Regions from separate parts of the Arthrobacter sp. Y3223166 genome, predicted to be linked through region 1. Evidence: predicted binding sites of a transcription regulator. Region 1 holds the regulator's gene; each other region holds the start of a gene.

Region 1 (9,810 bases):
CGCTCCCTCGACTCCGGCCGGAACCAGGCCGCGCAGCGTCCGCAGGTCATCCAGGCTGGAGATTCCGCCCGAGGCAACCACCGGCTTGTCGGTCCGCTCGCACATCTGCCGGAGCAGATCCACGTTGGGTCCGCGCAGCGTCCCGTCCTTGGTCACATCGGTGACCACGTACCTCGAGCAGCCGGCGTCTTCGAGGCGGGCCAGCACCTCCCAGAGGTCGCCGCCATCCTGCGTCCAGCCGCGGGCCGCGAGCGTGGTGCCGCGGACATCGAGGCCGACGGCGATGGCGTCACCGTGCCGGGCAATGGCGCGTGCTGTCCATTCCGGGTTTTCCAGCGCGGCGGTGCCCAGGTTGACACGCGCGGCCCCGAATTCAAGCGCGCGCTCCAATGACGCGTCGTCGCGGATGCCGCCGGACAGCTCCACCTTGATTTTCAGCTCGTCGGCGACGCGGCGCAGCACTTCCGTATTGTTGCCCCGGCCGAACGCCGCATCGAGGTCCACCAAGTGCACCCATTCCGCCCCGTCGTTCTGCCACGCCAGCGCAGCCTCCAGCGGATCCCCGTAGCCGGTCTCGCTGCCGGCTTCGCCTTGGACCAGCCGGACGGCCTGGCCGTCGGCAACGTCGACCGCGGGCAAAAGTTCAAGGATGGAGGTTTGGTTCGTCATGGTTCTTCCGCTTTCTGCGCGCCGTCAGCGGGCGCGGGATGGGTGTGGTTACTCGGCCGGTCCGAGGGTGAGCAAGTAGGCAGCCAGCAGCGACAGGCCGGCCAGGATCCAGAAGACGATCACCAACCACTTGGGCAGCCGCTGCTGCCGGAACGAGATGGCGCCGCCGGCCAGCAGCCCGGCCAGGCCCATCAGGAGGATGCTGCCCATGGCTACCTCAGCGTCTTCAACCAGTTGCGCAGCAGCTCCGCGCCGGCGTCTCCGGACTTTTCCGGATGGAACTGGGTAGCACTCAGCGGACCGTTTTCAACGGCCGCTATGAACGGGGCGCCGTGCGTGGACCAGGTCACCAGCGGCGGCGTCATCGCGGGTTGGGTGACGTCGAAGTTCCAGTGCTGCACACCGTAGGAGTGCACAAAGTAGAAGCGCTCGTCTTCGATCCCGGCAAACAGCCGGCTGCCCTCTGCGGCGTCCACGGTGTTCCACCCCATGTGGGGCACGACCTCCGCCGGCAGCGCTTCCACGGTTCCCGGCCATTCCCCGACGCCCTGCGTGCGGACGCCATGTTCCACGCCTTCTTCGAACATGACCTGCAGGCCAACGCAGATTCCCAGCACGGGCCGGCCGCCGGCCACCCGGCGCCCGATCCAGCGAAGCGCGTCCACGGACTTGAGCCCCTGCATGACCGTGGCGAAGGCGCCGACGCCGGGAACCAGCAGGCCGTCTGCGTCGAGGACGTCGTCGGAGGCATGGCTCAGCGTGACGTCGGCACCCACGTGCTCCAGCGCGCGGACTGCCGAGCGGACGTTCCCGGAACCGTAGTCCAGTACGGTGACCTTGGGCGCAGCCGTCACAGGGCTCCCTTCGTCGAGGGAATGCCCTCGACACGTGGATCGGCTTCGACGGCGGCGCGGAGTGCCCGGGCGAAGGCCTTGAACTGGGCCTCGACGATGTGGTGGGGGTCCCTGCCGCCCAGCACGCGCATGTGCAGGCAGATCTGGGCGTGCAGTGTGATCGATTCGAACACGTGGCGGGTCAGCGATCCGGTGAAGTGTCCGCCGATCAAGTGGTACTCCTGGCCTGCCGGTTCTCCCGTGTGCACCAGGTAGGGCCGGCCGGAGATGTCCACGACGGCGTGGGCCAGCGCCTCGTCCAGGGGCACCGTGGCTTCGCCGAAACGGCGGATCCCGGCTTTGTTGCCCAGCGCTTCCTTCAGGGCGTCGCCGATGGTGATGGCGACATCTTCGACGGTGTGGTGCGCGTCGATGTGCGTGTCCCCGCTGGCCTTCACGGTCAGGTCGACGAGCGAGTGCTTCGCCAGGGCGGTGAGCATGTGGTCGTAGAACGGCACGGTGGTGCTGATCTCGGAACGGCCGGTGCCGTCGAGGTCCAGTTCAACCAGCACGGACGACTCGCTGGTGATGCGTTCGAGGCGTGCGGTACGTCCGGTGGTGGTTTCCACGGTCATGGGAGTCCTTTGACGAATTGGTCGACCGGCACGAGCCGGTTCGCTCTTACTAGTTTAGGAGACGGGGCTCGCCACGAGGGCCTTGATGCCGTTGAGGAAGGCTGTGGTCTCGGCCTCAGTGCCGGCGGTTACCCGCAGATGGCCCGGGATCCCGACGTCGCGGATCAGCACGCCGGCTTCCAGCAGTCCCTGCCACACCGAGCGGGGGTCCTCCAGCCCGCCGAAAAACACGAAGTTTGAGTCGGACGGCGCCGGGTCGAGTCCCAGCTCGGCCAGCCCGTCGACAATGCGGTCCCGTTGCGCCTTGATGTCTTCGACGTTGGCCAGCAGCGCATCGGCATGGTCCAACGCGGCCAGGGCCGTTGCCTGCGTAACGGCGGAGAGGTGGTAGGGCAGGCGGACCAGTCGCAGCGCATCGGTAATCTGCGGTGCGGCGGCGAGGTACCCGACCCTGGCGCCTGCCAGCGCGAAGGCCTTGCTCATGGTGCGGGAAACGATGAGCCGCTCCCGCCCCGGCAACAGTGTCAGCGCGCTCGGCGTTCCGGCGTGGGCGAACTCGGCGTAGGCCTCGTCCACGATCACGATGGCCTTGGAGGCTTCCCCCGCTTCATACGCCGCCTCCACGACCTCAAGGCCCAGGGCGGTGCCCGTCGGGTTGTTCGGGGAGCAAAGAACGACCACGTTTGCCGCGGAGCCGGCCACAGCGGCGGCGGCAGCGTCCGGGGACAGCGTGAAGTCTGCCCCCCGCGGAACGGCCACATAATCCGTGTCCGTCCCGCTGGCCAGCAGCGGGTACATGGAATAGGTGGGCGGGAAGCTCAGCAGGGTGCGGCCGGGGCCGCCGAAGGCCTGGAGGATTTGCTGCAGGACCTCGTTCGATCCGTTGGCGGCCCAAATGTTCTCTGCGGTGAGGCCGTGCCCCAAGTAGCGGGCCAGCGCCGTCCTCAGCTTCGTGAACTCGCGATCCGGATACCGGTTCAGACCCGCGGCAGCCTCGCTGACGGCCGAGACGATGGCCTGACGGACAGCATCGGGCAGGCCATGGGTGTTTTCGTTGACGTTCAGGAGGACGGGAACCTCCAGCTGGGGCGCACCATAGGGCTCCAGGCCCCGGAGATTTTCCCGCAACGGCAGGCGGTTCAGGCGTTCTAACTGCTCACTCACCGATCCAGTTTAAGCTTCGGCCCGCCCGGGGCAGGAATCGGGCGGGCCGAAGCAGCTCATATTACGGCTGCCTCAGCGCGCGGACGGGACCAGCAGCTGCTGCCCGGCGTGGACGATGTCCCCCTGCAGGCCGTTCAATTGCGCGATCTCGAAAATGACATCGTGGGGGTTGCGGTCCGGCGCGGACTGCACTGCTATGTCCCACAGTGACTGGCCGCTGCCGACCGTGACGGTCGCCGCCGGCCCCGGCCCCAGCCCCCCGGCGGCGGCCATTGCCGGAGCAGTGAAGAAACCGATCAGGGTCAGGGCTGCGGCCGCGGCGAGCATCAGCGGCAGGCCGATCAGCAACAAACGGCCGCGGCGGGTCAGCCGCAGGCCTGTGCTGGTACGAAGGCCGGCGGGCTGCGGTGCGAGCTGGGCGGACATGGTGCCACCTTTCCGATATTCGATCTATTTCGGCTGGTTTCGATCGTCTTGCAACGGTATTCGAACGTATCTTCGAATACGTCTTCTACAGTTTTAGCACTGGTGATCGAACATTGTCGAGACTCAGTCGAACAAATGTTTGAAATTCGCTACCGCCTCGCCTAGCGTTGTAAGCGTCGGGCGGCAGTAAGAGCAGTGCATCAGCCGCCACCGACAAAACAGTTGAGACAACAGTCCATGTGCGGTTCCGCTACGGCGCCGGCGCAGGGACCACTACGGGGAGACCGGGGCCGGACATGTCGGAAGAGACCACCACCACTGCCGGAGCGAAGCGACGCGGCCGGCCCGTCAAAGTGGGGCGCAGCCTGACGCCGAGGCAGAAGAAGATCCTGGAAACCATCCAGCGCTCCGTCATGTCCCACGGATACCCTCCGTCCATGCGCGAGATCGGTGACACGGTCGGTCTGGCAAGCCTGTCCAGCGTCACGCACCAGTTGGCCCAACTGGAGAAGATGGGCTACATCAGGCGCGACCCCAAGCGTCCCCGTGCCATGGAAATCCTGACCCCGCTGACACTCGAGCACGGGGGTGTGGAAATCGTCGGAGTTGATGAACCGCAACAGCTGCGCAGCTCCAGCGGCGTCGCCGTATCCGAGCTGACCACGTCATCCGACACGGCGATGGTGCCGCTGGTGGGAAGGATCGCAGCGGGCGGGCCGATCCTGGCGGACCAGGCGGTCGAGGACGTCATGCCCCTGCCGCGGCAACTGGTGGGACACGGCGAGTTGTTCATGCTCAGGGTCTCGGGCGATTCCATGATCGATGCGGCCATCTGTGACGGCGACTGGGTCGTGGTCCGCCAGCAGCACACGGCCGAGAACGGCGACATCGTGGCGGCACTGCTCGACGACGAAGCAACGGTCAAGACCTTCCGGCAGCGCGACGGCCACACCTGGCTGTTGCCGCAGAATACCCAGTACGAACCGATTCTTGGCGACCACGCAACCATCATGGGCAAGGTTGTCTCGGTGATGCGGGCCCTCTGACGCGCCCGGTCTCCCCGGTCCGCGCTGCAGCCACCCCGGGATCCCCTGCCCGCACGGGCGGTCCCCGCGCAGGGCCCCGCTCGCTCCGGAACGGGCGTGCCCCCAACCCGTTCAGGCTGAGGCCGTAGCCAGCCTTTCCAAGACCTGGCGGGCCGTGGCGCCGTCCTTGGTACTCCAGAAGGGCGGCAGGGCGCTGCGGAGGAAACTCCCGTAGCGCGCCGTCGCCAGCCGGGAGTCCAACACGGCCACCACTCCACGGTCGTTTGACGCGCGGATCAGCCTGCCGGCTCCCTGGGCCAGCCGCACGGCCGCATGGGTCGCCGAGACCGTCATGAAACCGTTTCCCCCGGACTGCGCCACGGACCGGGTTCGGGCAGTCGTGAGCGGGTCATCCGGCCGGGGGAACGGAATCCGGTCGATGACCACGAGCCGGCACGCGGAACCGGGAACGTCGACGCCCTGCCAGAGCGTCATGGTGCCGAACAGGCAGGTGTCGGGCTCTTCGGCGAATTGGCGGACCAGCGCGCCCATCGACGATTCGCCCTGGCACAGGATGGTCAGGTCGGTGCGCCCGCGCAACTCGGCCGCGGCTTCTTCTGCCGCACGCCGCGAGGAGAACAGGCCCAGGGCGCCGCCGCGCGAGGCCAGCAGCAGCTCCTCGAGTTCATCGAGCTGTTCCGGGCTGGTGCCCCGGCCCGGCTTCGGCAGATGCGACGCCACGTAGAGCACGCCCTGCCTGGGGTAATCGAAGGGGCTGCCCACGTCCACGCTGGAATAGGCGGGCGCGCCGGCTCCGAGCAGTCCGAGCGACCCGGCGACGGCATCGAAGGTCCCCCCGACCGACAACGTCGCCGATGTCAGCACAACGGTATGGTCGTCGAACAAGCCCTCACGCAGCCGGGACGCCACCGAGAGCGGCGCTATGTTCAACGTTGCCGGCTGGTCGTCATTGGCGGCGTAGTCGCCGGCCTCGCCATAGGTGCTGGGACGGGTCGCCCAGATGACCTCCCGGGAGTCCGGAGCGGACAGCAGCCGTTCGGCCAGTTCCAGCACGGCCGCGAGCCGTGAGCGCGCCATCTGCCGTCCGCCGTCCGCTGCCCCCGCACCCTCGGGCTTCGAGTCGGAGAGCGCCGCGCGGGCCGCTTCCCGTACCTGCGCGAGAACCAGCTCATGCTCCTCGCGTAGGCCGGCCGCCAGCAGGCCGGTGGGCACCGACTGCAGGACGTCCTCCAGCGCATCGGCGGCGGAGTTCAAAGGCTCCACGCTGATCCCCGTGTGTTTGCGTGCCGTCGAGGCGGCGGTACGCACCATGGCGGCGGAGAGTTGCCCCGCGACGGCGCTGGTGACGCGGTCCTGCAGCTCATGGGCCTCGTCGATGACCACCACGTCATAGTCCGGGAGTACCGCGACGCCCTCGAAGGCGTTGATGGCCAGCATGGCATGGTTCGTGATCACGATGTCTGCCTCCGCCGCGCGGCCCCGTGCCAGTTCGCTGAAGCACTCGGCGGCCAGGGGACACTTCTGGGCGCCCAGGCACTCCATGGAGCCGACGGAGACCTGCCGCCAGGCCCGATCGCTGACACCGGGCACCAGTTCATCCCGATCCCCGGTTTCGGTCTCGTGCGCCCACTCGCGCAGGCGCACGACTTCCTTGCCCAGCGCGCCCGAGGCGCCGGAAGCCGACGCTGCGCCGGCCGGAGAAGGATGCGGCACCGCGTCCTCGCCGAGGCTGAACAGCGCCGCCGGCGCGTCCTCGTCCGGAAAGCCGCCCGCGAGCTTGTGCAGGCAGAGGTAATTGTTCCTGCCCTTGAGCAAAGCGACGTCCAGCGGCCTGGGCAGCTCGTCGGCGACGGCCTCCAACAGCCGGGGCAGGTCCCGCTTGACGATCTGCGATTGCAGCGCCAACGTTGCCGTGGAGACGATCGCCGGCTTCTCCCCCTCCAGCGCCTGGACCATGAGCGGCACTAAGTAGGCCAGCGACTTGCCGGTGCCTGTGCCCGCCTGCACCAGCAGGTGTTGCCGGCGCTCGAAGGCCTCGGCTACTTTCGCCGCCATCTCGTGCTGGCCGGCACGGTGCTGCCCGCCCATCTCCTGTACGGCGACGTCAAGCAGCCGCAGCGCCTCACCGGCGGGAACCTGGAGGTCAGTCATGCCGGAGGAACTGTTCCAGCTCCGATGCCAGGCCCTCGCGCACCATCACGTCGAGCCGCGTGCCGTCCCCGCCATGCTCCATGGAGAGGATCTCGGCGTCTTCATTGTGCAGGCGGCTAATCACTTCGCCGCGGTCGTAGGGCACCAGCAGCTGCAGCTTCACACTGGGCCGCGGGATTGTCTCGCTGACGAGCCGAAGCAGCTCATCGATGCCCTGCCCGGTCCGCGCCGAAACCACGACGTGCCGCGGTTCACGCTGGCGCAGTCGCTCGACCACGAACGGATCGGCGGCATCGGCCTTGTTCAAGACGACGATTTCCGGAATGTGCCGTGCTTCGATTTCGGTCAGCACCTCGCGCACCGCGGCGATCTGGCCCTCCGGGTCGGGATGCGAGACGTCGACGACGTGCAGGATGACGTCGGCGTCGGCAACCTCCTCCAGGGTGGAGCGGAAGGCTTCCACCAGCTGCGTCGGCAACGACCGGACGAACCCTACCGTGTCGGCGAGCGTGTAACCGATACCGTCCGGTGTTTCCGCCCGGCGGACGGTCGGATCCAAGGTGGCGAAGAGCGCGTTCTCGACCAGCACACCCGCATCGGTCAGGCGGTTGAGCAGCGACGACTTGCCGGCATTGGTGTAGCCGGCGATTGCCACCGACGGCACGGCATTGCGGCGGCGGTTGGCGCGCTTGGTTTCCCGTGCGGGCTTCATGGCGGTGATCTCCCGGCGCAGCTTCGCCATCCGGGTACGGATGCGCCGGCGGTCCAGCTCGATCTTCGTCTCACCGGGCCCGCGGGAACCAATGCCGCCGCCGGCCGCCCCCACCCGGCCGCCGGCCTGCCGGGACATGGACTCGCCCCAGCCTCGGAGCCTGGGCAGCAGATACTCAAGCTGGGCCAGCTCTACCTGGGCCTTGCCTTCGCGGCTCTTGGCATGCTGCGCGAAAATGTCCAGGATGAGCGCGGTGCGGTCAATGACCTTGACCTTCACGATGTCTTCCAAACCGCGGCGCTGCGACGGCGACAGCTCGCCGTCGACAATGACAGTGTCGGCGCCGGTGGACATCACAATGTCGCGCAGTTCCTGGGCCTTGCCGGAGCCCAGGAAAGTCCCCGGATCCGGCTTCAACCGGCGCTGGACAATACCGTCCAGCACCTCGGAGCCGGCTGTCTCGGCCAGCGCTGCCAGCTCCCGCAAGGAATTGTCGGCGTCGTCGGCCGTGCCTTCGGTCCAGAGACCGGCGAGGACAACGCGCTCCAGGCGCAGCTGCCGGTACTCAACCTCGGTGACGTCCTCAAGCTCGGTGGACAGGCCGGCTACGCGCCGCAGGGCGCGGCGTTCCGCGAGGTCCTGCTGGTCGCCGTCGAATTCGGAATGCTCGGCATCAAGTTCGGAGAGTGCCTGGGCTCTGCCGCCGACGCCCTGTTTGCCTCGCGCCGCGGTGTCGCGGGCCAGGATTCGGTCGATGACCGCCTGGATCTCGTCAGGCGTCATTTCCGGTTCCGGTGTCGGCTGGGGGTTGTTGGTGGTCATGCTCTCCTTCGAAATGTCCGTGGTCTTATCGTAGTCCTCCGGGATGCGGCCGGCAGAGCCCGAAGATGCAGTTTGTGGATGATTCGCCAAAAGTCCTCCTGGCATGGGCCCGGGCGCTGCCGGGCGGGAAAGGCGGGGCTGCCGCCCGGCCGGGCGGCAGGGCAAGCAGCGGGTGCCGGGGACCGCCGCAGCCCTTGCGGCGGCTGCGGCACCGGATCAGAAGGGACTCGAGTGAGCCTTCGGGAACGGTGATTGCCCGGCGGCCGGGGAGGTCAAGGCCTCAACCATCGGCACGCGCTGTCCGGCTACGAGCGGGGACAGCAGGTTACGGCGCAATCACAGGTTTTTCATGCCTCCCACGGTATCAGAGCGGACGTTGCTTAGGTGGGCCTAGATACCGATTCCGCGGTCGGCGCACTAATCTGGCCGATTATGGGAACAGAGCACTACTTCAGCGCGCAACCAGGCAATCCCGAGGTTCGCCGCACCCTCGCCGTCGAGCTGGATGGCCGCATGCGGCAGCTGCAAACAGCTGGAGGCATCTTCAGTCCGGACGGCCTCGACAAGGGCACGGCGGTGCTTTTGGACGAGGTCCCTCCGCCTGCTCCGGAAGGCAACCTGCTCGACGTCGGCTGCGGGTGGGGACCGCTCGCGCTCACCATGGGGCTGAAGTCCCCCGATGCCACGGTGCTGGCCGTGGATGTCAATGAACGCAGCATCGCCCTGACCAACGACAACGCCGCGTCGCTGGGGCTGGCCAACGTCCGTGCCTGCCGCCCGGAAGACGTTGACCCGGCCCTGCAGTTCCACACCATCTGGTCCAATCCTCCGATTCGGATCGGCAAGAGCGAGCTTCACGCACTGTTGCTGATGTGGCTGCCCCGCCTCGCACCCGGGGGCACCGCCTGGCTGGTCGTCCAGAAGAACCTGGGATCGGACTCGCTGCAACGCTGGCTCGCGGCCGAACTGCCGTCGGATTTCGCGGTCAGCCGGGAAAGCACCGCAAAGACGTTCCGGGTGCTCTGCATACGGCGGGCCGGCTGAGCCGCTTCGGTCAGGCCACCACGCCTCGGGACACGAGCACGGCGGGGCCGCTCAGCTCCACATGTTCCCGCCCGTCGGCCGCAGGGATGAACCGGACCCGGACAACGCCGCCCGGCACGCCGACCTGCCAGTCGTCGGGTGCGCCCGCACCCGCCCAGTAGCGGATGGCGGCGGCGGCAGCGCAGGCGCCGGTCCCGCAGGACTGGGTCTCCCCCACCCCGCGCTCGTGCACGCGCATGCTGATGTGCCCGGCGCCGTCGGCGACGAGGGGCTCCGCCGGCACGACAAACTCAACATTCGTTCCGTTC
Region 2 (9,810 bases), on a different contig from region 1:
GTGCGCTCTGCGGCGTGCTCGCAGCCGGTCTGCTGGTTCCGGCCGCAGCCGTGGCCGGTGTCGGGGCAACCTCATCGATCGAATACTTCGACCAATTGCCGGACGAACTGCAGACGCAGCCGCTGTCCCAGCCGTCGCGGATCCTCTCCGCCGACGGCAAGCTGATTGCCACGTTCTACGCCGAAAACCGCGTCCCGGTGACTTTGGACAAGGTCTCCCAGCACATGCAGGACGCCATCATCTCCATCGAGGACGTTCGTTTCTACGAACATAACGGTGTGGACCCCCAAGGCATCATGCGCGCCGCGGTGACGAACATGGCCGGCGGGGACCTGCAGGGCGCGTCGACGCTGACCATGCAGTATGTGAACAACGTGCTGATCGACGCCGGCGCTTCCGCGGGCAAGGGGGCCGAAGAGCTGACCATCAGCGGCACCAAGGACATCGGCGACAAGCTGCGCGAGGCGAAGCTGGCCATCGCCGTCGAAAAGGAATTCAGCAAGGAAGAGATCCTGCAGGGCTACCTGAACATCGTGTTGTTCAGCGGCCAGGTGTACGGCATTGAAGCCGCTGCGAAGACCTTTTTCGGCATTCCGGCCGCCAAGCTGAACATCCAGCAGTCGGCCATGCTGGCCGGCATGGTGCAGTCGCCCAACTACTTCAATCCGGTGAACAACCCGGAAGCCACGGTGGAACGCCGCAATACGGTGCTGGCGGCCATGCGTAACGCGGGAAAGATTACCCAGGCGGAGTACGACGAAGCCGTTGCCAGCGATCTGGGCTTGAATCTCAAGCCGGTACGTTCCGGCTGTGTCGCGGCAAACTTCGCCGACTACTTCTGCAGCTACGTGCAGCACGCCATCATGCAGTCCGACGCGTTCGGTGCGGACTCCACCGAACGGGCGAAGCTTTTGGCCCGTGGCGGCCTCACCATCAAGACGACGCTCGACTCCCGCCTCCAGAAGGAAGGCCAGAAGCAGATCGAGCAGGAAGTCCCGGTGGGCGACGAGTCCGGCGTCGGCTCGTCCATGGTCTCGATTGAACCGGGCACCGGCAACATCCTGATGATGGCCCAGAACACCAACTACAGCCCCGAAGACGGCGCGGCCAATACGGAGCTGAACTACAACGTCGACGCCGATATGGGCGGCGGCAACGGCTGGCAGCCTGGCTCCACGATGAAGCCCTACACCATGGTCGCCTGGCTCGAAGCGGGCAAGGCGCTCAACGCGTCGGTCGACGCGCGCCGGACGGAGTACCCGGCGCAGTACAACTGGAACGCGAGCTGCCTGCCCCCGGACGCGTGGTTCAGTGAGTGGGACTTCCAGAATGCGCTGCCAGGTTTCGAGCGGACCATGACCGCCAGCCAGGGCCTGACGTGGTCGATCAACTCCGCTACCGCAGCCATGGCCGCGCAGCTGGACCTCTGCGACATCCGGGATGCGGCAACGCGCCTCGGCGTCCGGACGGCGACGGACAAGGAACCGATCAGCATTGAGCACCCGTCCTTCATCATCGGCACGACCAACGTGTCCCCGATGACGATGGCGGCTTCGTTCGCGGCGTTCGCCAGCGGCGGCGTGTACTGCAAGCCGATCGCGCTGACCTCCGTGACGGATGCCCAGGGCAACAAGTACGAGGTGCCGAAGAAGTCCTGCGAACGGGCGATCTCGGAGGAAGTAGCTGCTGCCGTCAGCGTCCCGCTGGAGAACCTGGTCAACCTGCAGCTGGGAGGAATCCATCCGATTGGTGTTCCCGCCGCTGTCAAGACCGGCACGACCGACAAGTCTGAGTACACCTGGACGGTGGGTTACACCAAGGGCATTTCCACTGCTTCCTGGGTGGGCAACCCTCATGCCTACAAATCGATCAACAACATCCCCATCAACGGCGTGACGCGTGACTACGTGGACGGTGCGACCATTGCCGGCGGGCAGTGGACCGATTACATGGAGAAGGTCGCCGGCCTGTACAAGACGGGCGAGTTCGGCTCCGCGCCGAGCAGCATGATGTATCCGCCCCGACCGGTCCAGACCCCGGCACCCGCCGAATCGAACAACAACTCGAATTCCAGCAACAGCAGCGACGACGGGGATTCGGGCGGCGGCTCCGGTGACTCCGGCGGTTCCGGTGACTCCGGCGATTCCGGCGATTCCGGCGATTCCGGCAACGGAAACGGCGGAGGCAACGGCAACGGCGGGGGTAACGGAAACGGCGGAGGCAACGGCGGAGGAGGCAACGGCGGAGGAGGCAACGACTAACCGTGGACACTGACTTGTTGCGGGCACGGCTCCGGACCGCAGGCACGCTGGCCCTGGGGGCCACGGCCGCGGGCGGGGCCGCGCTCGTCTACGGCTCCGTTATCGAGCGGAACCTCTTCAAGGTCCGCGAAGAAACGCTGCCCATCCTGCCCGCCGGACGAGGCCCCCTGAGGATCCTGCACCTGTCCGACATCCACATGACTCCCGGGCAGACGCTGAAGCAGAGGTGGCTGCGGCAGCTGGCGTCGCTGGAACCGGACCTGGTGGTCAACACCGGCGATAACCTCAGCCATCACCAGGCCGTGCAGCCCCTGCTGGACTCGCTGGCACCGCTCATGGATATTCCGGGCGTGTTCGTCCCGGGCTCCAACGATTACTACTCCCCGGTGATGAAGAACCCGTTCTCCTACCTCACCGGCCCCTCCTCTCAGCCCAAGGACTACGCGGAGCGTGAACTGCCTTGGCGGGAGATGCATGCGGCTTTCGGCACCGCAGGCTGGATCGACTTGACCAACCGGCACCAGTCCGTGGTGGTGGACCGGGTTCGGCTGGACTTCACGGGGGTTGACGATCCGCACCTGCAGCGCGACCGTTATTCGGGTTTCCCCAACGGTTCGACATCCGCCGATGAGGCCGCATTCCTGCGGATCGCGGTGGCTCACGCTCCATACCAGCGGGTGCTGGACCGGTTCACAGCCGACGACGCCGACCTGATGCTGGCCGGACATACCCATGGTGGCCAGGTCCGCCTCCCCGGCTACGGGGCCTTGACCAGCAACTGCGATCTGCCTACGTGGCGCGCCCGGGGGCTGACGTACTGGGAGCACGAGGGGCGTAGTGTCCCGTTAAACGTGTCGGCCGGGTTGGGAACGTCGCGTCTGGCGCCGGTGCGCTTCGCCTGCCGCCCGGAGGCTGTGTTGCTGACACTGACGCCGGCTGCTCCGGCCGGCGAAGTCCCTGCCGAAGGCCGCCGCACCGGGCCCGGCCCCGGGCTCAGCTGAGCACCGAGGCACGCTCTGCGGCTGGTCTTACACCAGCTCTGACCTTCTTCTGTGCAGCCCGCTGATGCACCTGCAGGGTGCGCCCCGCGTGCCCGCCCGCTGAAACAATCTCAGCTGTGCCCTGTGCTCATGCCTGTGGAGACTGCCTTGGCTGTGCCCTGCGCGTCCGCCTGCTGAGACTTCCCCACCTGCACCCTGCGCTCATGCCTGTGGAGACTGCCTTGGCTGTGCCCTGCGCGCCCGCCCGCTAAGACTTCCTCAGCTGTGCCCTGCGCGCCCGCCCGCTGAGACTTCCCCACCGGTGCCCTGCGCACCCGCCCGCTAAGACTTCCTCAGCTGCGCCCTGCGCGCCCGCCCGCGCCGAATCGCTAGGTCAGGCTAGGAGTGGTTGGGGTGGGATGTGGGTTTGCCAGTAGGAGTTGCGCAGCGGTTTGCGGCGCGGGTCGATGTAGTCCGGCGGGGTGAACCAGGGGATGCCGTCGACGACGTTGATCTCCCAGTTCCCTTGCTCGATCAGGTCGTGGTGGAGCAGGCAGAGGCACACCCCGTTGTTCACGTCGGTGCGGCCGCCGGCCCACCAGGGGATGATGTGGTGCGCCTCCGTCCAGAACGCGGGCATGCTGCACCCGGGGAAGGCGCAGCCCTTGTCCCGGGCGACCAGGGCCCGGCGGATCGCGCGGTTGAAGAACCGTTGGGACCGGCCCAGGTCCAGGATCTCGCCTTCGGAGCCCAGGACGGCCGGGATGATTTCGGCGTCGCAGGCCATCCGGCGGACCGTGGTGGCCGAGACCGGGCCGGTGAAGACCGCGCTGCCGCCGCCGGAGAGCAGCCCGGCCAGCTGCTCGTATCCGGTGGTGACGATCATCTGGGTGCGGTGCCCGCCCGAGTCCGGAAGCCTGCCGGTGTTCAGCGCGATCCGGCAGGCCCCGACCAGGCCCGCGAGCAGCTTCTGCGCCCGGGTGGCGTCATCCATCGCCTCCACCACGGCCGGATCCACGCCGGCGGGGCCTTCACCCGGCAGACCGGGTTCAGAACCCGACGACGTGTCGTCCCGCGGGTCGGAGATTCCGCCGTCGGCAGCCTCAGCAGCGCCGTCAGCCTCAGCGGTGCCTGCCGCACTCTCCACACGGGGCCCGGCTGCATCAGCGTTATCGGTGCCCGCCTTTGTGGTTGCTGCATCAGTGTTGGCGCTGCCCGTTGCGTCTGCTCCGCCTGTGCCTGCGGTGGTGCCGCCGTTGGCGGCAGGGGCGTTGGCGGCGGTTTCGATGGCGTCGGGGCGGATCCTTGGGTTCGCGGCGCTGTTCATCACGGTGGCGAGAGCCTCGTACTGGGCGTCGGTGGTGTTGATGACGAACTGGTGCAGCCCGCGCCGCCGGCCCCGGTAGAACATGCCCTGCCGGGCCCGCAGTTCCTCCTCGGACGGTTCGGCACCGTCCTGGTCGACCGCGGTTTCCCACGTCCTGGCCACCATCACCAGGGTGTCCGCATCCGCGTCCAGGGCCTGCCGGACCAGCGACGCTTCCATCGCCTGCAACGCCTCCAGGCTACCGGCGTGGCGGGCGCGGTGCAGGGAATCAACTACCAAGGCCGCGGACTGGCCGCTGACCTCCCCGCCGGCCATGGCCTTGGCCAAGACCGGCAGCGCCGGCGCACCAGGTTCCCCGTCCAACCGCACCGGCGCGGTGATCGCCTTGCCCACCCGCAGCCGGCGCCGCGCCTCGACTATCCCGATCCCCAACCGCGAGCGCAGATACTCCGCCGTGTTCGCGAACTCCGTCTTGCGGCGGCGCCGCACCTGAGCTGCCCCGGACCTGTCCGGGGTAGCGGTGGCCGCGCTCCCGGTGTTGATCGCTGCCGCCGGGTCCGCCCACTCCCCCGCCCCCGCGGTGCCCGACGCGGCGGCACCGGCCTCTGCGCCGGGTCTTGACGCCGGCGCGGTTTCCCCGGTGGCGGCGATGTCCGCCCGCTCCACCGCGTGGGCGCCGACCGCCTGCAGGAACTCCACCAGCTTCGAAACGCCCTCGACCGCCGCCACCGTATTGGCCAGGTCCCTGTTGCACAGGGAAGAGAACTCAACGGGGAAGCGATCGGCGACATCTTGCAGCAGGACACACGCCTGGTCCAGAGATGCTTCCATCTCCCCGGTGCGGTCCAACGGTGCAAGAGCCATACCACAATTTTATTCGTACACAGATTCGATAGCCATCAAAAGGGCCCTGTGTGTAGGAGTAGTGCCCTAGGGCAATGCATTCCAAGCGGAAGCACAATGCTGGGCGAAGCACGGCGCCAAGCCGAAGCACTGCGCCGCGATGCTACGTCGAAGCGGCCGACTCCGCATGCGCCTCGCGCCATCTGGACCAGCCGTACAGACTCAAAATTCCCAGCAGGACGGTGAACACGATGCCGTCCAGTGCAAACAGGACCTGCGGGTTTGCGTTCACTGCCCCTCTTGCCAGGCCCATCAGCGAGAGGGCGACGCCGATCCACCAGGCTTCGATGACACCGCGCGCCAGACCGAGGTACAACAGCGGAGTCAGCAGGCTAACGACCGCTGCCTCAGCAATGGCCGCCGGGTCGGCCATGTGCATCAGCATCATGGGCAGCACGTCGACACCGAAGAACAGCACGACAAGCACCATCAGGCAGGCCGCGGCCAGCCAGTCGGGCCGCTGGACCGGATGGACAAGAAACCCGCCGGCCGCTGACCGCCGGCGCCACCGCCACCATCCGTAGGCCGCCACCGCGGGCAGCACCAGGACGGCAAGGCTAAAAGCGCCCGTCACTCCCATCAACACCAGGGACAGGACCGGTTCCACCAGCAGCACCAGCCAGCCGGCCGGCTTCCGAAGCACCAAGAGCAGGACGCCGGCCACCTGCAGCAGCGGAAAGAGCATTGATGTCCACAGGAACGACCCGAAGCCGTGCACGACGTCTGCCAGATCCATGCCCGCCCCCGTTGGTGAATTGTTCCGCACAGCCTAGCAAGCATCGGTTTCCCCACGGGTCGGCTCGGGGGGTGCCAACAGTGACCAGCGCCTCAACGCGGTCGCTAGGATAGTTGCTGCAGTACACGAAGCCCTCCGAACCACTGCAACGAATCGACCACATGACTGAGTTATCCCTTTGGCGCTCGATCGCCCGGCTCAAACACTATGTCCGGCCCATCCTCCCCCGGCTGATCCTGGGATTCTTCAGCGCCCTCGGCGCCAGCCTGGTGGCACTGGCCATTCCCCAGGTCTTGCGTGGCCTGGTCGACACCATCCATACCGGCGGCCGCCCCTCGGAAGTCTGGGGCCCCGCCGTCGTCATTGCGGTGCTGGGCGTGGCCGAGGCCGGGCTGGTGTACCTGCGGCGCGTGTTCGCGATCGCGCCCGCCACGGACGTGGAGATGGGCATGCGCACCAGCTTCTACCGGCACGTGCAGCATCTGCCGGCCGCCTTCCATGACCGCTGGGGCTCGGGCCAGCTGCTTTCCCGCTCCATGGCCGACCTGGGACTGATCCGGCGTTGGCTGGCGTTCGGCTCCCTCATGCTGGTGGTCTCCTTCGTGACGGTGGTCGCGGGGCTGGCGCTGATGTTCGCGCTGAACCAGTTGCTGGGACTGATCTTCCTGGCCGCCGCCGTGCCCCTCGTCTGGCAGGGGTTCCGGTTCCGTACCGCATTCGGCGCTTCCTCCCGGCTGAGCCAGGACCAGGCGGGCGACCTCGCCACCACCGTGGAGGAATCGGTGCACGGGATCCGGGTGCTCAAGGCCTTCGGCCGCGGCAAGTACGCGCTGGAGAACTTCCACGGCCAGGCCGAAGAACTGCGCCAGACCGAACTGGCCAAGGCCCGCACGCTGTCCAAGTTCCTCGCCACCGTCGTGTCGCTGCCCGATCTGGTGCTGGGCGCCGCGTTGGTCATCGGCATCATGCAGGTCTCCGGCGGGCACATGACCGTCGGCGACCTGGTCGCCTTCTTTGCCACCGCCGCCGTGGTGGCCGGTCCGGTGGAAGCGATCGGTTCCCTGATGGGCATGACGCTGACGGCGAAGACCGCACTGGACCGGCACTTCGACGTGATGGATACGGAGAACACCATCATCGACCCGGACGTTCCCGCACCGGCCGGCCCCGTGCGCGGGGAACTGCGCCTGTCCAACGTAGTCTTCCGCTATCCCGACGCCGCCGCGGACGCGGCCCCGGTTCTCGACGGCGTGGACCTGCACGTGCGCGCGGGTGAAACCCTGGCGCTGGTAGGGGTCACCGGCTCGGGCAAGAGCACCCTGCTGCAGCTGATTCCCCGGCTGTATGAGGTCACCTCCGGCGCCGTGTTCCTGGACGGTACGGATATCCGTCATCTCCCGCTGGCCGAGCTGCGCGCCCGCGTGTCGGTGGCCTTCGAGGACTCCACGCTGTTCTCCACCTCGGTCCGCGACAACGTGCTGCTCGGTGCCCGCCCGGGCCGCGAAGATCCCGAAATCCTCCTCTCCCGGGCGCTCGAGGTGGCGCAGGCCGGGTTCGCCTATGACCTGCCGCAGGGCGTGGACACGCGGATCGGCGAGGAAGGACTAAGCCTGTCCGGCGGGCAGCGGCAGCGGATCGCCCTGGCCCGGGCCATCGCCGCGCAACCGGCCGTGCTGGTGCTGGACGACCCGCTCTCGGCCCTGGACGTGCGGACCGAAGAAGCGGTTACGCAGCGGCTGCGGGAAGAACTGCGCGGCACCACCACCGTGATCGTGGCCCACCGGCCCTCCACCGTGGCGCTGGCCGACCGGGTAGCGCTGCTGCAGGACGGACGGATTACTGCGGTCGGCAGCCACTCGGAGCTGCTGCGCAGCAGCACACACTACCGGTACGTGATCGCCTCGCTGGCGGCCGAGCCCATGGTCGAAGACGTCCTGGACGCAAAGGAAGCCCGATGAGTTCCATGACCGGAGTCGCCGGCGAAGACAACATCAACCTGGACCAAACCGACCGCAGAGCCGTCAGGCGGCGCTCCCTGCGGCTGCTGGGCGAACTGGTGTCCCCGCACAAGCGGCTGTTCGCGCTCTCCATCGTGCTGGTGGTGGCCAGCAACGCCGCCCGGGCCGCCGGTCCGGTGCTGGTGGCCTTCGGCATCAACAATGCGCTGCCGGCCTTCACCGGCGGCGACACCATGCCCCTGGTGCTGGTCGGCGCCGCCTACGCCGCCGTCGCGATCGCCGGCGGATCCCTGCTGGCGGCCTACATCTACGTCACCGCCCGTCTCAGCCAGGCCATGCTGCTGGCCCTGCGGGTCCGGGTCTTCCGGCACACCCAACGGTTGAGCCTGGAGTTTCACGAAACCTACACCTCCGGCCGGATCATCTCCCGGCAGACGTCGGACCTGGAGGCGCTGCGGGAACTGCTGGACAACGGCGTCACCCAGCTGACCTCCGGCGTGATGTTCATGCTCTTCACCGCCATCAGCATCGCCGGACTGGACTGGAAGAGCGGGCTGATCATCCTGGTCGCCGCCATACCCATCGCCTTCGTTACCCGGTGGTACCAAAAGGGCTCCGAGCTGGCCAACCGCGCCTCCCGGGTGGTGTCGGCCCGGCTGATCGTGCACTTTGTGGAAACCATGACCGGCATCCGAGCCGTCAAGGCCTTCCGCCGCGAGCACGACAACTCCGACCGCTACAACAAGCTGGCCGCCGACTACCGCGGCGCGACCCTGCGGAACATCAGGTACTTCGGCGTGCTCCAGCCGGTGCTGAACGGCGTCGGCAACCTGACCGTGGCCGTGGTGCTGTTGATCGGCGGCTTCCGGGTGCTCGACGGCGATCTTGCCATTGGCACCCTGGTCGCGGTGCTGCTGGCCACCAAACAGGTCTTCCGCCCCACCGAACAGATCGCCATGTTCTACAGCTCCTTCCAGTCGGCGGCCTCCGCGCTGGAGAAGGTCTCCGGGCTGCTGGAGGAAGAACCGACCATCGTTCCCCCGGCCCGGCCGGTCCCGCTCAAGGACGCCCGCGGCGCGATCCGGTTCCGTGATGCCGTCTTCGGCTACGGCGACGGCCGGGTGGTGCTGCCCAGGCTGGACCTGGACATTCCCGCCGGCCAGACGGTCGCCGTCGTCGGGCAAACCGGGGCCGGCAAGTCCACCGTGGCCAAACTGATCGCCCGCTTCTATGACCTGACCTCCGGGTCGCTCACCCTGGACGGGATCGAGCTGCGGCAGCTGTCCAACGAAGACCTGCGCCGCGCCGTCGTGATGGTCACGCAGGAAGCGTTCCTGTTCAGCGGCAGCGTCGCGGAGAACATCGCTCTGGGCAACCCGGAGGCCAGCCGAGCGCAGATCGAGGACGCCGGCCGCGCCGTCGGCGCCCACGAGTTCATCCTGTCTCTGCCCGAGGGCTACGACACCGACGTGAACAAGCGCGGCGGCCGCGTCTCTGCCGGCCAGCGGCAGCTCATCTCCTTCGCGCGCGCGTTCCTGGCCGACCCGGCGGTGCTGATCCTGGACGAAGCCACCGCGTCGCTGGACATTCCCAGCGAGCGCCAGGTCCAGGAGGGCCTGCAGACGCTGCTGGGCAACCGCACGGC
Region 3 (9,810 bases), on a different contig from region 1:
GGACTGGCCGGAGATCAGCGCGGTGCGCAGCCGCCCGTCCTCGCCCTCCACCAGCACGTCGCCCTCGATGGTCAGCGGAACGGTGGCCATCGGCAGCACCTCTCCACGGGCCCCCAGCAGGGCGCCGGCCCACTTCAGGCCGGCAACGGGGTCGCCGAGCAGCTCCCACAGGGTCACAATCAGCAGGTTTCCGAGGGCGTGGTTGTCCAGCGACGGCTCGGCGCCCGGGGATGACTTGAAGCGATGCTGCATCACATCGCGCCAGGTCCGCCCCCAGTCGGTGTCATCGCACAGCGCCGCGAGGGCCATCCGCAAATCTCCCGGCGGGAGGACGCCGAACTCCTTGCGCAGGCGGCCGGAGGATCCGCCGTCGTCAGCCACCGTGACGATGGCTGTCAGTTCCGTGGTGAGCAGCCGCAGCGCGCCCAGCGAGGCCGAGAGCCCGTGCCCGCCGCCCAAGGCCACCACGGAGGGAGGCGCGCCGCTCTTCCCGGTCCGGCTGCGGGAGGTCCCCGGGGCGGGAACCAGCGGCATCGGTCCGGTCAGGATCGCCACTATTCGCGCCCCAGGTCCCGGTGCTGGACGGTGACTTTGACGCTCGGCAGCTGGGCCAGCCGCTTCCCGATTTCCTCGGCGACCGCCACGGAGCGGTGCTTGCCGCCGGTACACCCGATGGCGATGGTGCCGTAGTGCTTGTTCTCGCGGCGGTAGCCCTCCAGCACCGGCTCCAGCGCGTCCACATAGCGGTTGACGAATTCATCGGCACCGGAGTCCACCAGCACGTAGTCGCGGACCTTCTCGTCCAGCCCGGTGTGCGGGCGCAGCGCGGGGACCCAGTGCGGGTTGGGAATGAAGCGGGCGTCGGCGACGAAGTTGGCGTCCACCGGCAGCCCGTACTTGAAGCCGAAGCTGACCACGTTGATGCGCAGCACGATCGGGCCGGATTCGGTGAAGAGTTCCGTGATGGCAGTGGCCAGGGCGTGGACGTTCATCTCGGTGGTATCCACCACCAGGTCGGCCGAGTCCTTGAGGCTGCTCAACAGTTCCCGTTCGGCGGTGATGCCGTCGGATATGCGGCCGTCACCCTGCAGCGGGTGCGGCCGGCGGCCCTGTTCGAAGCGGCGGACCAGGACGTCGCCGGAGGCGTCCAGGAACAGCACCCGGTAGTGGATGCCGCTGGCCGCCAGGGCATGCAGCGCCTCCCGGATGTCGCGGAAGAGGCTCTGGCTGCGCACGTCCACGACCACGGCAAGCTTGGGCAGCGACTGCGGCATCCGCGAAACCAGTTCGGCCAACGTGCCCAGCATCTGCGGCGGCAGGTTGTCCACCACGTACCAGCCGTGGTCTTCGAGGGCATGCGCCGCCGTGGTCCGGCCGGCCCCGGACATGCCGGTGACCACCAGGAGTTCGGATTCCACCGGCTTTTCCGGCGTCAAGTCCTCATCCACCGTCATCGTCATTCCATCCATCCCGACCCCCGCTCCTCGATTCAAGCTCTAGCCTAACTAAGATTCGATGATTTCGCCGGTCGCCATATTTACCGCCGGCGCGGGCTCCTCCGCGGCACCGGCAGCCAGCTGGCGCTTCAAGGAAGCCGCCAGCGCCGGGCCGATGCCCGGAACCTGCTGCAGCTCTTCGGCGCTGGCCGCCTTGAGTTTCTTGGCCGAGCCGAAATGTTTCAGCAGCGCCTTGCGTTTCGCCGGCCCGAGGCCCTGGATGCCGTCCAGCACCGAGACGGTCATGGCCTTGCCGCGCTTCTGCCGGTGGTAGGCAATCGCGAAACGGTGGGCCTCGTCGCGGATCCGCTGCAGCAGGAACAGGCCCTCGGACGAACGCGGCAGGATCACGGGGAAATCGTCGTCGGGCAGCCAAACTTCCTCCAGCCGCTTGGCCAGGCCGACCACGAACACGTCGGTGATACCCAGGTCCGACAGCGCGCGGGAAGCGGCGGCCACCTGGGGCGGCCCGCCGTCCACCACCACCAGGTTGGGCGGATAGGCGAACTTGGTTTTGGGCGCCGGCGTGAGCGTCTCTTCAAGCACGACGGCGGTGTCCGCGCCGTCCCCGGCAGGGGTTTCGCCTGCATCGGCGGCCGCCGGGATGCCCTGGTGGCCTTGTTCCGCCAGATAGTTCCGGAAGCGCCGGCTGATCACGTCATACATCGCCGAGGTGTCGTCCCGGGCGGCCTCGCCGGTGATCGCGAAGCGGCGGTAGTCGGACTTCTTGGGCAGCCCGTCTTCCACCACCACCATGGAGGCCACCACGTTGGTGCCCTGCACGTGTGAGATGTCGTAGCATTCGATCCGCAGCAGCGCCACGGGCAGATCCAGTGCCTCCTGCAACTGCTGGAGGCCGGCCGAGCGCGTGGTAATGTCGCCGGCGCGCCGGCTCTTGTGCAGGGCCAGGGCCTGCTCGGCGTTCTCCCTCACGGTGGCCAGCAGGGCAGCCTTGTCACCGCGTTTCGGCACGTGGATCTGCACCCTGCTGCCGCGGAGTGCGCTGAGCCAGGCCTGCAGTTCGGCGGCATTCTCCGGTTCCTGCGGCAGCATGACCTGGCGCGGGATCCGGTCCGGCCCGTCGGCGTCCCCGTAAACCTGCTGCAACAGGTGTTCGGCCAGGTCGGCGTCGCTCTGGTCCTCGACCTTTTCCACCACCCAGCCGCGCTGGCCGCGGATCCTGCCGCCGCGGACGTGGAACACCTGGACGGCCGCCTCCAGTTCGTCCTGGGCCAGGGCGAACACGTCGGCGTCGGTGTCTTCAGTGAGCACCACGGCATTGCGTTCGAAGACCCGGCGCAGCGCGGCGATGTCGTCCCGGTGACGCGCCGCCGTCTCGTAGTCGAGTTCGGCCACCGCCGCGGCCATCTTCTTTTCGAGGTCCCGGATAAACCGGTCGGCTTCCCCGCCCATGAACGCGCAAAACTCGGCGGCCAGGGCCTTGTGGTCCTCGGGCGAAATCCGTCCCACACAAGGCGCCGAGCACTTGTCGATGTAGCCCAGCAGGCACGGCCGGCCGGTGCGCTGGGCCCGGTTGAAGACGCCGGTGCTGCAGGTGCGGACCGGGAAAACCCGCAGCAGGGTGTCCACGGTCTCGCGGATCGCTTTGGCCGGGTAGTACGGACCGAAGTACTTCACGCCCTTGCGCCGCTCGCCGCGCATCACCTGCACGCGCGGGAACTTCTCCCCCATGGTCACGGCCAGGTAGGGATAGGACTTGTCGTCCCGGAACATGATGTTGAAGCGCGGTGTGAACTCTTTGATCCACGTGTACTCGAGCTGGATGGCCTCCAGTTCGCTGCCCACGATCGTCCACTCCACCGAAGCCGCCGTGTGCACCATCGCATGGGTCTTGGGCGGCAGGTTCTTGGGGCTGGCGAAGTAACTGTTGAGCCGGGACCGCAGGTTCTTCGCCTTGCCGACGTAGATCACCCGCCGGTGCTCGTCCCGGAAGCGGTAGACGCCGGGATTGGTCGGGATCTCCCCCGTCCGCGGACGGTAGGAAGCAGGATTAGCCATGGCCGGTCACTCCCTTCCTCGCCTGGGCCCTGGGTGCCGTCCGGCCGGTCAAGCCGACGGCGTCTTGTTGTAGCTGTTCGAGCGTTCCTGGCCGGTCAGGTCGGCGATCGCGTCCATGATCTGGTCGGTGGCCGACCGGCGCGCCGGCAACGAGTGCTCCGGCCCGGTCCGCTTGAAGTACAGCGGCTTGCCGATCCGGACCGTGAAATGGCTCGGCCGGATCATCATCCTCCCGGCGGGCTGCAGCTGTTCGGTGCCGATCAGCCCGACCGGCAGCACCGGCGCCCCGGTCGTGAGGGCCAGCCACCCCACGCCGGTGCGGCCCCGGTAGAGCTTGCCGTCACGGGACCGTGTTCCTTCAGGATAAATCCCGAAAGCCTCGTTGCGGTCCAGTACGTCCAGGGCACTCTGCAGCGCGGCCACGCTGGCGGCCTGTTCGCCCCGCTCCACCGGTATCGAGCCGACGCTGTGAAAAAACCACCGCATCGCAGCACCCTTGGGACCGCGGGTGGTGAAGTATTCGGCTTTGGCGAAAAAGGCCACCTTCCGCGGCATCATCGCCTGGATGATGACGCTGTCGAGGAAGGACAGGTGGTTCGGTGCCACAATCACCGGGCCGGTCGCGGGAAAGTTCGCGATGCCTTCAATCGTCGGCCGGCAGCTGAGCCGCAACCCGGCCCGGAACGAGGCGCGGGTCGCTTCGAACGTCCTCATGCGGCCGGTCCGGGGCGTCCGGCCAGGGCGCCCTCGGGCTCGGCGGCGGTCAGCCGCCCAATAGCGGCCTCAAGTTCTTCGGCGGTATCCACGACGACGACGGCGCCGGCGGCTTCCAGCTCCCCGGGGGCTGCGAAGCCCCAGCCGACCCCGACGGCGGGGATGCCGAGCCGGAGCGCAGCGGCCGCGTCGTAGAGCCGGTCGCCCACCATGACCACCGGGCCGCACGCGTCGCTGAAAGCGTCCAGCGCGGCCTGCAGGATCGGCACCTTGCCCAGCCCGGGTTCCGCCGGGGCGGGATCGTCACCCTCGGCTCCGTAAATTCCCGCAAAGTACTGCTCCAGGCCCTGCAGCCGCAGCAGCTCCCGCGCCAACCCGGTCGGCTTCTGCGTGGCGACGGCGAGGATAGCGCCGGTGGAGAGGAGCCGCTCCAGCAGGCCGGTAATGCCCGGGTACACGCGGCTGGCCGCCATGCCGGACCGGCGGTAACCCGCCCTGTACAAGGCGATCACCTCGCCGAGCCGGTGCTCCGGGACGCCGGCGCCGCGCAGAGATTCACCCAGCGGCGGCCCGACCAGGGATCCGAGTTCTTCCTGCGGCGGGACCGGCAGGCCGGCCGCCGCGAGGGCGCCGGCTATTCCGGTGGTGATGGCACCTGCGGGGTCAACCAGGGTTCCGTCGAGGTCGAAAAGTACCAGCGCAGGCAATTGAGTCACCCGGGCATTTTCCCACAGATCCGCGGATCCGCCGGAATCCATTCCTGCTCGGGAATACCTTCTTCCCTCCGGCAGGCTCACTGCTGGCCGAGCGCCTCCGCCAGGAAGCGCCCGGTGTGGCTGCCCTCGACTGCCGCCACCTGCTCGGGAGTGCCGCTGGCGATGATCTGGCCGCCGCCGGAACCGCCCTCGGGCCCCATGTCCACAACCCAGTCGGCGCTCTTGATCACGTCGAGGTTGTGCTCGATGGTGATCACCGTGTTGCCCTTGTCCACCAGCCCCTGCAGCACCTGCAGGAGCTTGCGGATGTCTTCAAAGTGCAGGCCGGTGGTCGGCTCATCCAGCACGTAGATGCTTCGCCCGTTCGAGCGGCGCTGCAGTTCGCTGGCGAGCTTGACGCGCTGGGCCTCCCCGCCCGACAGCGTGGTGGCGGGCTGTCCGAGCCGGACGTACCCCAGCCCGACGTCCACCAGGGTCCGCAAGTGGCGGGCGATCGGGGTGAACGCGGCAAAGAATTCCGCTGCTTCCTCGATCGGCATGTCCAGGACTTCGGCAATCGTCTTGCCCTTGTAGTGGACTTCCAGCGTCTCGCGGTTGTACCGCGCGCCGTGGCAGACCTCGCACGGAACGTAGACGTCGGGCAGGAAGTTCATCTCGATCTTCAGCGTGCCGTCGCCGGAGCAGGCCTCGCAGCGCCCGCCCTTGACGTTAAACGAGAACCGGCCGGGCAGGTAGCCCCGGAGCTTCGCCTCGTTGGTCTCGGCGAACAGTTTGCGGATGTTGTCGAAGACACCGGTGTAGGTGGCGGGGTTGGAGCGTGGCGTGCGGCCGATCGGGCTCTGGTCGACGTGGATGACCTTGTCCAGCTGGTCCACGCCTTCCACCCTGGTGTGCCGGCCGGCAACATGCTTGGCTCCGTTGAGCTTGTTCGCCAGCACCTTGTAGAGGATGTCGTTGACCAGGGTCGATTTTCCGGAGCCGCTGACGCCGGTGACCGCGGTGAAGATTCCCAGCGGGAACGAGGCATCGATGCCGCGGAGATTGTTTTCCCGGGCACCCACCACCTTGATCTGGCGCTTCTTGTCCATCTTCCGGCGCTTGGCCGGCAGTTCGATGCGGCGCCGGCCGGACAGGTAGTCACCGGTGATGGAACGCGTGTTGTCCAGCAGTTCCTGAAGCGAGCCGGAGTGCACCACTTCGCCGCCGTGCTCGCCGGCGCCGGGTCCGATGTCCACTATCCAGTCGGCCTCGGCGATGGTGTCCTCGTCGTGTTCCACCACTATCAGGGTGTTGCCGAGGTCGCGCAGCCGTGTGAGGGTCTCGATCAAGCGGCGGTTGTCCCGCTGGTGCAGGCCGATGGAGGGCTCGTCGAGCACGTAGAGCACGCCGACCAGGCCGGAGCCGATCTGCGTGGCAAGCCGGATGCGCTGGGCCTCCCCTCCGGACAACGTGCCGGCGGCGCGCTCCAAATTCAGGTATTCCAAACCCACGTCCAGGAGGAACCGCAGCCGCGCCTGGATCTCGATGAGTACCTGGTGGGCGATCTGGGTTTCGCGGGCCGAGAGCTCCAGGCCCGCGAGGAACGAACTCGCCTCGCGCAGCGGCAGGGCAGACACATCCGCGATGGACTTGCCGTTGATCAGCACGGACAGCGACGCGGGGTTCAGCCGCGCGCCGTTGCATTCCGGGCACGGGACCTCGCGCATGTACTCCTTGTAACGGTCCCTCGCCCACTCGGACTCGGTTTCCTCGTGCTTTCGGTGGATGTACTGGAACGCGCCCTCGAATCCGGTGCTGTATTTCCGTTCCCGGCCGAAGCGGTTGCGGTACTGCACCACGACCTTGAAGTCCTTGCCGTGCAGTACGGCCTCCCGGACCTTCTTCGGCAGGTTCTTCCATGGCTCGTCCATGGAGAACCCCAGCTCATGCGAGAGCCCTTCGAGCAACCGCGTCCAGTACTCCTGCGTGGCTTTGCCCAAGGACCACGGGGCAATGGCGCCCTCGGACAGGCTCCGGTCGGGATCCGGGACCACCAGGTCCACATCTACTTCAAGCTTGCTGCCGATACCGGTACAGGCCGGACAGGCGCCGAACGGGTTGTTGAACGAGAACGAGCGCGGCTCGATCTCGTCGATGGCGAGCGGGTGTTCGTTCGGGCAGGCCAGGTGCTCGGAGAAGCTACGCGTACGGCCCGGGTCGTCCTCGTCTATGTCGACGAAATCGGCCAGCACGCGGCCCTCCGCGAGGGCCAAGGCGGTTTCCACCGAGTCGGTCAGGCGCTGGTGGATGCCTTCCTTGGCCACCAGCCGGTCCACCACCACCTCAATGGTGTGCTTGTACTGCTTCCCCAGCTTCGGCGGTTCGCTTAGCTGCACCGGCTTGCCGTCCACCTTCGCGCGGGAAAAGCCCTTGGTGCTCAGTTCCTTGAACAGGTCGACGAACTCGCCCTTGCGCCCGCGCACTACAGGGGCCAGGATCTGGAACCGGGTCCCTTCGGGAAGCTCTTGCAGCTGGTCCACGATTTGCTGCGGGGTCTGCTTCTCCACCGGTTCACCGCACTGGGGGCAAAAGGGGCGGCCGACGCGGGCCCACAGCAGGCGCAGGTAGTCGTAGATCTCGGTGATTGTTCCCACGGTGGAGCGCGGGTTGCGGCTGGTCGATTTCTGGTCGATCGAGACCGCCGGCGACAGGCCCTCGATGAAGTCCACATCCGGCTTGTCCACCTGCCCCAAGAACATCCGCGCATAGGAAGAGAGCGATTCCACGTACCGGCGCTGGCCCTCGGCGAAGATCGTATCGAAGGCCAACGACGACTTGCCCGAGCCGGACAGGCCCGTGAAGACGATCATGGCGTCGCGGGGCAGGTCCACGCTGACGTTCTGCAGATTATGCTCGCGGGCGCCCTTGACGACCAGCCGGGACATGTCCGCGGAGCGGGAAACGGGGGTGGCAGACTCGGAATCGGTCGCCGGGACGGACGTTTCGCTTGCTTTTAGCACGGTATCTACTCTAATCGAAAATTCGTTCGAACTTGTATTACATCGGTCACGGCGGACGGCACCTGCGGACAGAGAGCGTCCGCAATTGCGGGCTCCCCTGGCCGGCAGACGACGGCTGATGCCGCCTACTTGATGCCGTGGCGCTCCAGCGCGGCCTTGGCGGCGGCGAGTGCTTCCTTGCCGCCGATCCCTTGACCGTGAACGGCGCGGGCGAATGCTTCGGCGGCATCGCCCAGCTGTTGGCGGGCCTTGCCGGCTCCGGCGCTGACCACGGTGCCGGCCCGGCCGTGGGTTTCCACCCGCCCGGCAGTTTCAAGCTCCCGGTAGGCGCGTGCCACGGTATTCGGGACCACACCCAGATGATCGGCCAACCGCCTGACGGGCGGCAGCTTCGTGCCCACCGGAAGTTCGCCGGCATCGGCCGCTTCGATGATCCGCAGCCTCAACTGCTCGAAGAGCGGCACGGCGCTGTCGCGGTTCATCCGCCAGTCAAACTCGCTCGCTTCCATCGTCTGCGCCCGCTCCTCGTCGTGTCCCCAGCATCGCGCTGCCTGTCCGCTGCTACAACCAGAATGACATCCTGAGCCGTCCGGGTCGACTGTCGGTAGGCTGGGAAGCATGTTGCTTCACGAAGATCCTGCAGTCACCATCCGCGGTATTTCCGTTTCCGAGATGGACAACAACGTCTATCTGCTGACGGCCAAGGCTTCCGGCACCCAGGTGTTGATCGACGCCGCCGATGACTTTCCGGCCATCCAGCAACTGCTGCGCGAGGGCGCCGCGGATGCCGGGCGGCCGGCCGAGGTTGCCCTGATCGTGACCACGCACAGCCACTGGGACCATGTCCGGGCCCTGCCGGAGGCGGTGGCCGCTACCGGCGCCAAAACGGCGGCCGGGGTGGAGGATATTCCGCAGATCGAGGTGCGGACCGATGTTGCGCTCGAGCATCAGGACGTCGGCCGCTTCGACGGATTCTCGTTGGAAGCCATCAAGCTGCGCGGGCACACGCCGGGTTCCGTGGCGCTGCTCTACCGCGCACCCGAGGGTCCGCCGCACCTGTTCACCGGAGATTCCCTGTTTCCGGGCGGGCTGGGCAACACGCAGCAGGACCCGGAACGGTTTTCAACCCTCTTCAACGATGTGGCCGAACGGGTGTTCAACTACCTGCCCGACGACACGGTGGTCCATCCGGGCCATGGCGCCGGCACCACGCTCGGGGCAGAACGGCCTCATCTGGACGAGTGGAAATCGCGCGGCTGGTAGGGCGCATTCAACCCCGACAGACGTGGACGTTGGGGGGAATCCCGCCTGCCGGGGCTCTCTAATTCTAGCGCCGCGGGCTGCTTTCGCTCCCTTGCCACCCGAGGAAGGATGGCAGGCTGCCCCTGTCAGGCCAGGAAGGACGGCAGGCTGCGTTCCGCCGCGGAGTACGTGGCGGCGTCCGGGATCTGTCCCGCCATAAAGCGGTCCACGAGCCGCGGATCCACGTACGACTTGCGGGCGACGGCGGGCGTATTGCCCAGCCGCTCCGAGACGGCGTGCATGGCTGCGACCACGGCCTTGCGCCGTCCGGTGAGATTCGGCTTGCCGGTGTAGCCGGCCAGTGCCACGGCGGCCGTTACCGTTCCCTGCCACGTCCGGAAATCCTTGGCACTGAACTCCGGCCCGCAGAGTTCGTGGATAAACTCGTTCAACTCCGACGCGCCCAGCCCCGACCAGTCTCCGGTGCCGTTGCGGTAACCGATGGCCGGATCGTCGGCCTTCAGGGTCCGCACCGCCGCCAGCTGGACGGCGATATCCGGATCCTTCAGTTCCACGTCCCACTGCAGTCCGCTCTTCCCGGGAAAATGCAGCCGGACGGTATCT

What was found. The regulator LexA, encoded in region 1, represses DNA repair genes until DNA is damaged. The targets are predictions, from matches to a motif close to TCGAACANNTGTTCGA.
Region 2: AC5RUH_RS11565 (HNH endonuclease signature motif containing protein) is a predicted target of LexA. The motif match lies at 5,446-5,461, and genes of this name have one in related genera.
Region 3: uvrA (excinuclease ABC subunit UvrA) is a predicted target of LexA. The motif match lies at 7,959-7,974, and genes of this name have one in related genera.

The regions. Positions count from the first base shown of each region.
Region 1 is NZ_JBNHGE010000013.1:36,317-46,126, reverse strand. Features, by position in the region: gene priA (bifunctional 1-(5-phosphoribosyl)-5-((5-phosphoribosylamino)methylideneamino)imidazole-4-carboxamide isomerase/phosphoribosylanthranilate isomerase PriA) at 1-669, opposite strand, end outside; gene AC5RUH_RS08370 (hypothetical protein) at 718-879, opposite strand; gene hisH (imidazole glycerol phosphate synthase subunit HisH) at 882-1,523, opposite strand; gene hisB (imidazoleglycerol-phosphate dehydratase HisB) at 1,520-2,137, opposite strand; gene AC5RUH_RS08355 (histidinol-phosphate transaminase) at 2,192-3,301, opposite strand; gene AC5RUH_RS08350 (LysM peptidoglycan-binding domain-containing protein) at 3,374-3,727, opposite strand; gene lexA (transcriptional repressor LexA) at 4,024-4,773, shown strand; gene AC5RUH_RS08340 (ATP-dependent DNA helicase) at 4,885-6,924, opposite strand; gene hflX (GTPase HflX) at 6,917-8,458, opposite strand; gene AC5RUH_RS08330 (class I SAM-dependent methyltransferase) at 8,891-9,502, shown strand; gene dapF (diaminopimelate epimerase) at 9,513-9,810, opposite strand, start outside.
Region 2 is NZ_JBNHGE010000024.1:35,080-44,889, forward strand. Features, by position in the region: gene AC5RUH_RS11555 (transglycosylase domain-containing protein) at 1-2,261, shown strand, start outside; gene AC5RUH_RS11560 (metallophosphoesterase) at 2,264-3,262, shown strand; gene AC5RUH_RS11565 (HNH endonuclease signature motif containing protein) at 3,636-5,432, opposite strand; gene AC5RUH_RS11570 (nicotinamide mononucleotide transporter) at 5,575-6,207, opposite strand; gene AC5RUH_RS11575 (ABC transporter ATP-binding protein) at 6,369-8,165, shown strand; gene AC5RUH_RS11580 (ABC transporter ATP-binding protein) at 8,162-9,810, shown strand, end outside.
Region 3 is NZ_JBNHGE010000003.1:194,183-203,992, forward strand. Features, by position in the region: gene AC5RUH_RS03560 (gluconeogenesis factor YvcK family protein) at 1-555, opposite strand, end outside; gene rapZ (RNase adapter RapZ) at 555-1,469, opposite strand; gene uvrC (excinuclease ABC subunit UvrC) at 1,506-3,515, opposite strand; gene AC5RUH_RS03575 (lysophospholipid acyltransferase family protein) at 3,564-4,229, opposite strand; gene AC5RUH_RS03580 (HAD hydrolase-like protein) at 4,226-4,945, opposite strand; gene uvrA (excinuclease ABC subunit UvrA) at 5,023-7,869, opposite strand; gene AC5RUH_RS03590 (GntR family transcriptional regulator) at 8,070-8,453, opposite strand; gene AC5RUH_RS03595 (MBL fold metallo-hydrolase) at 8,563-9,207, shown strand; gene AC5RUH_RS03600 (DNA topoisomerase IB) at 9,333-9,810, opposite strand, start outside.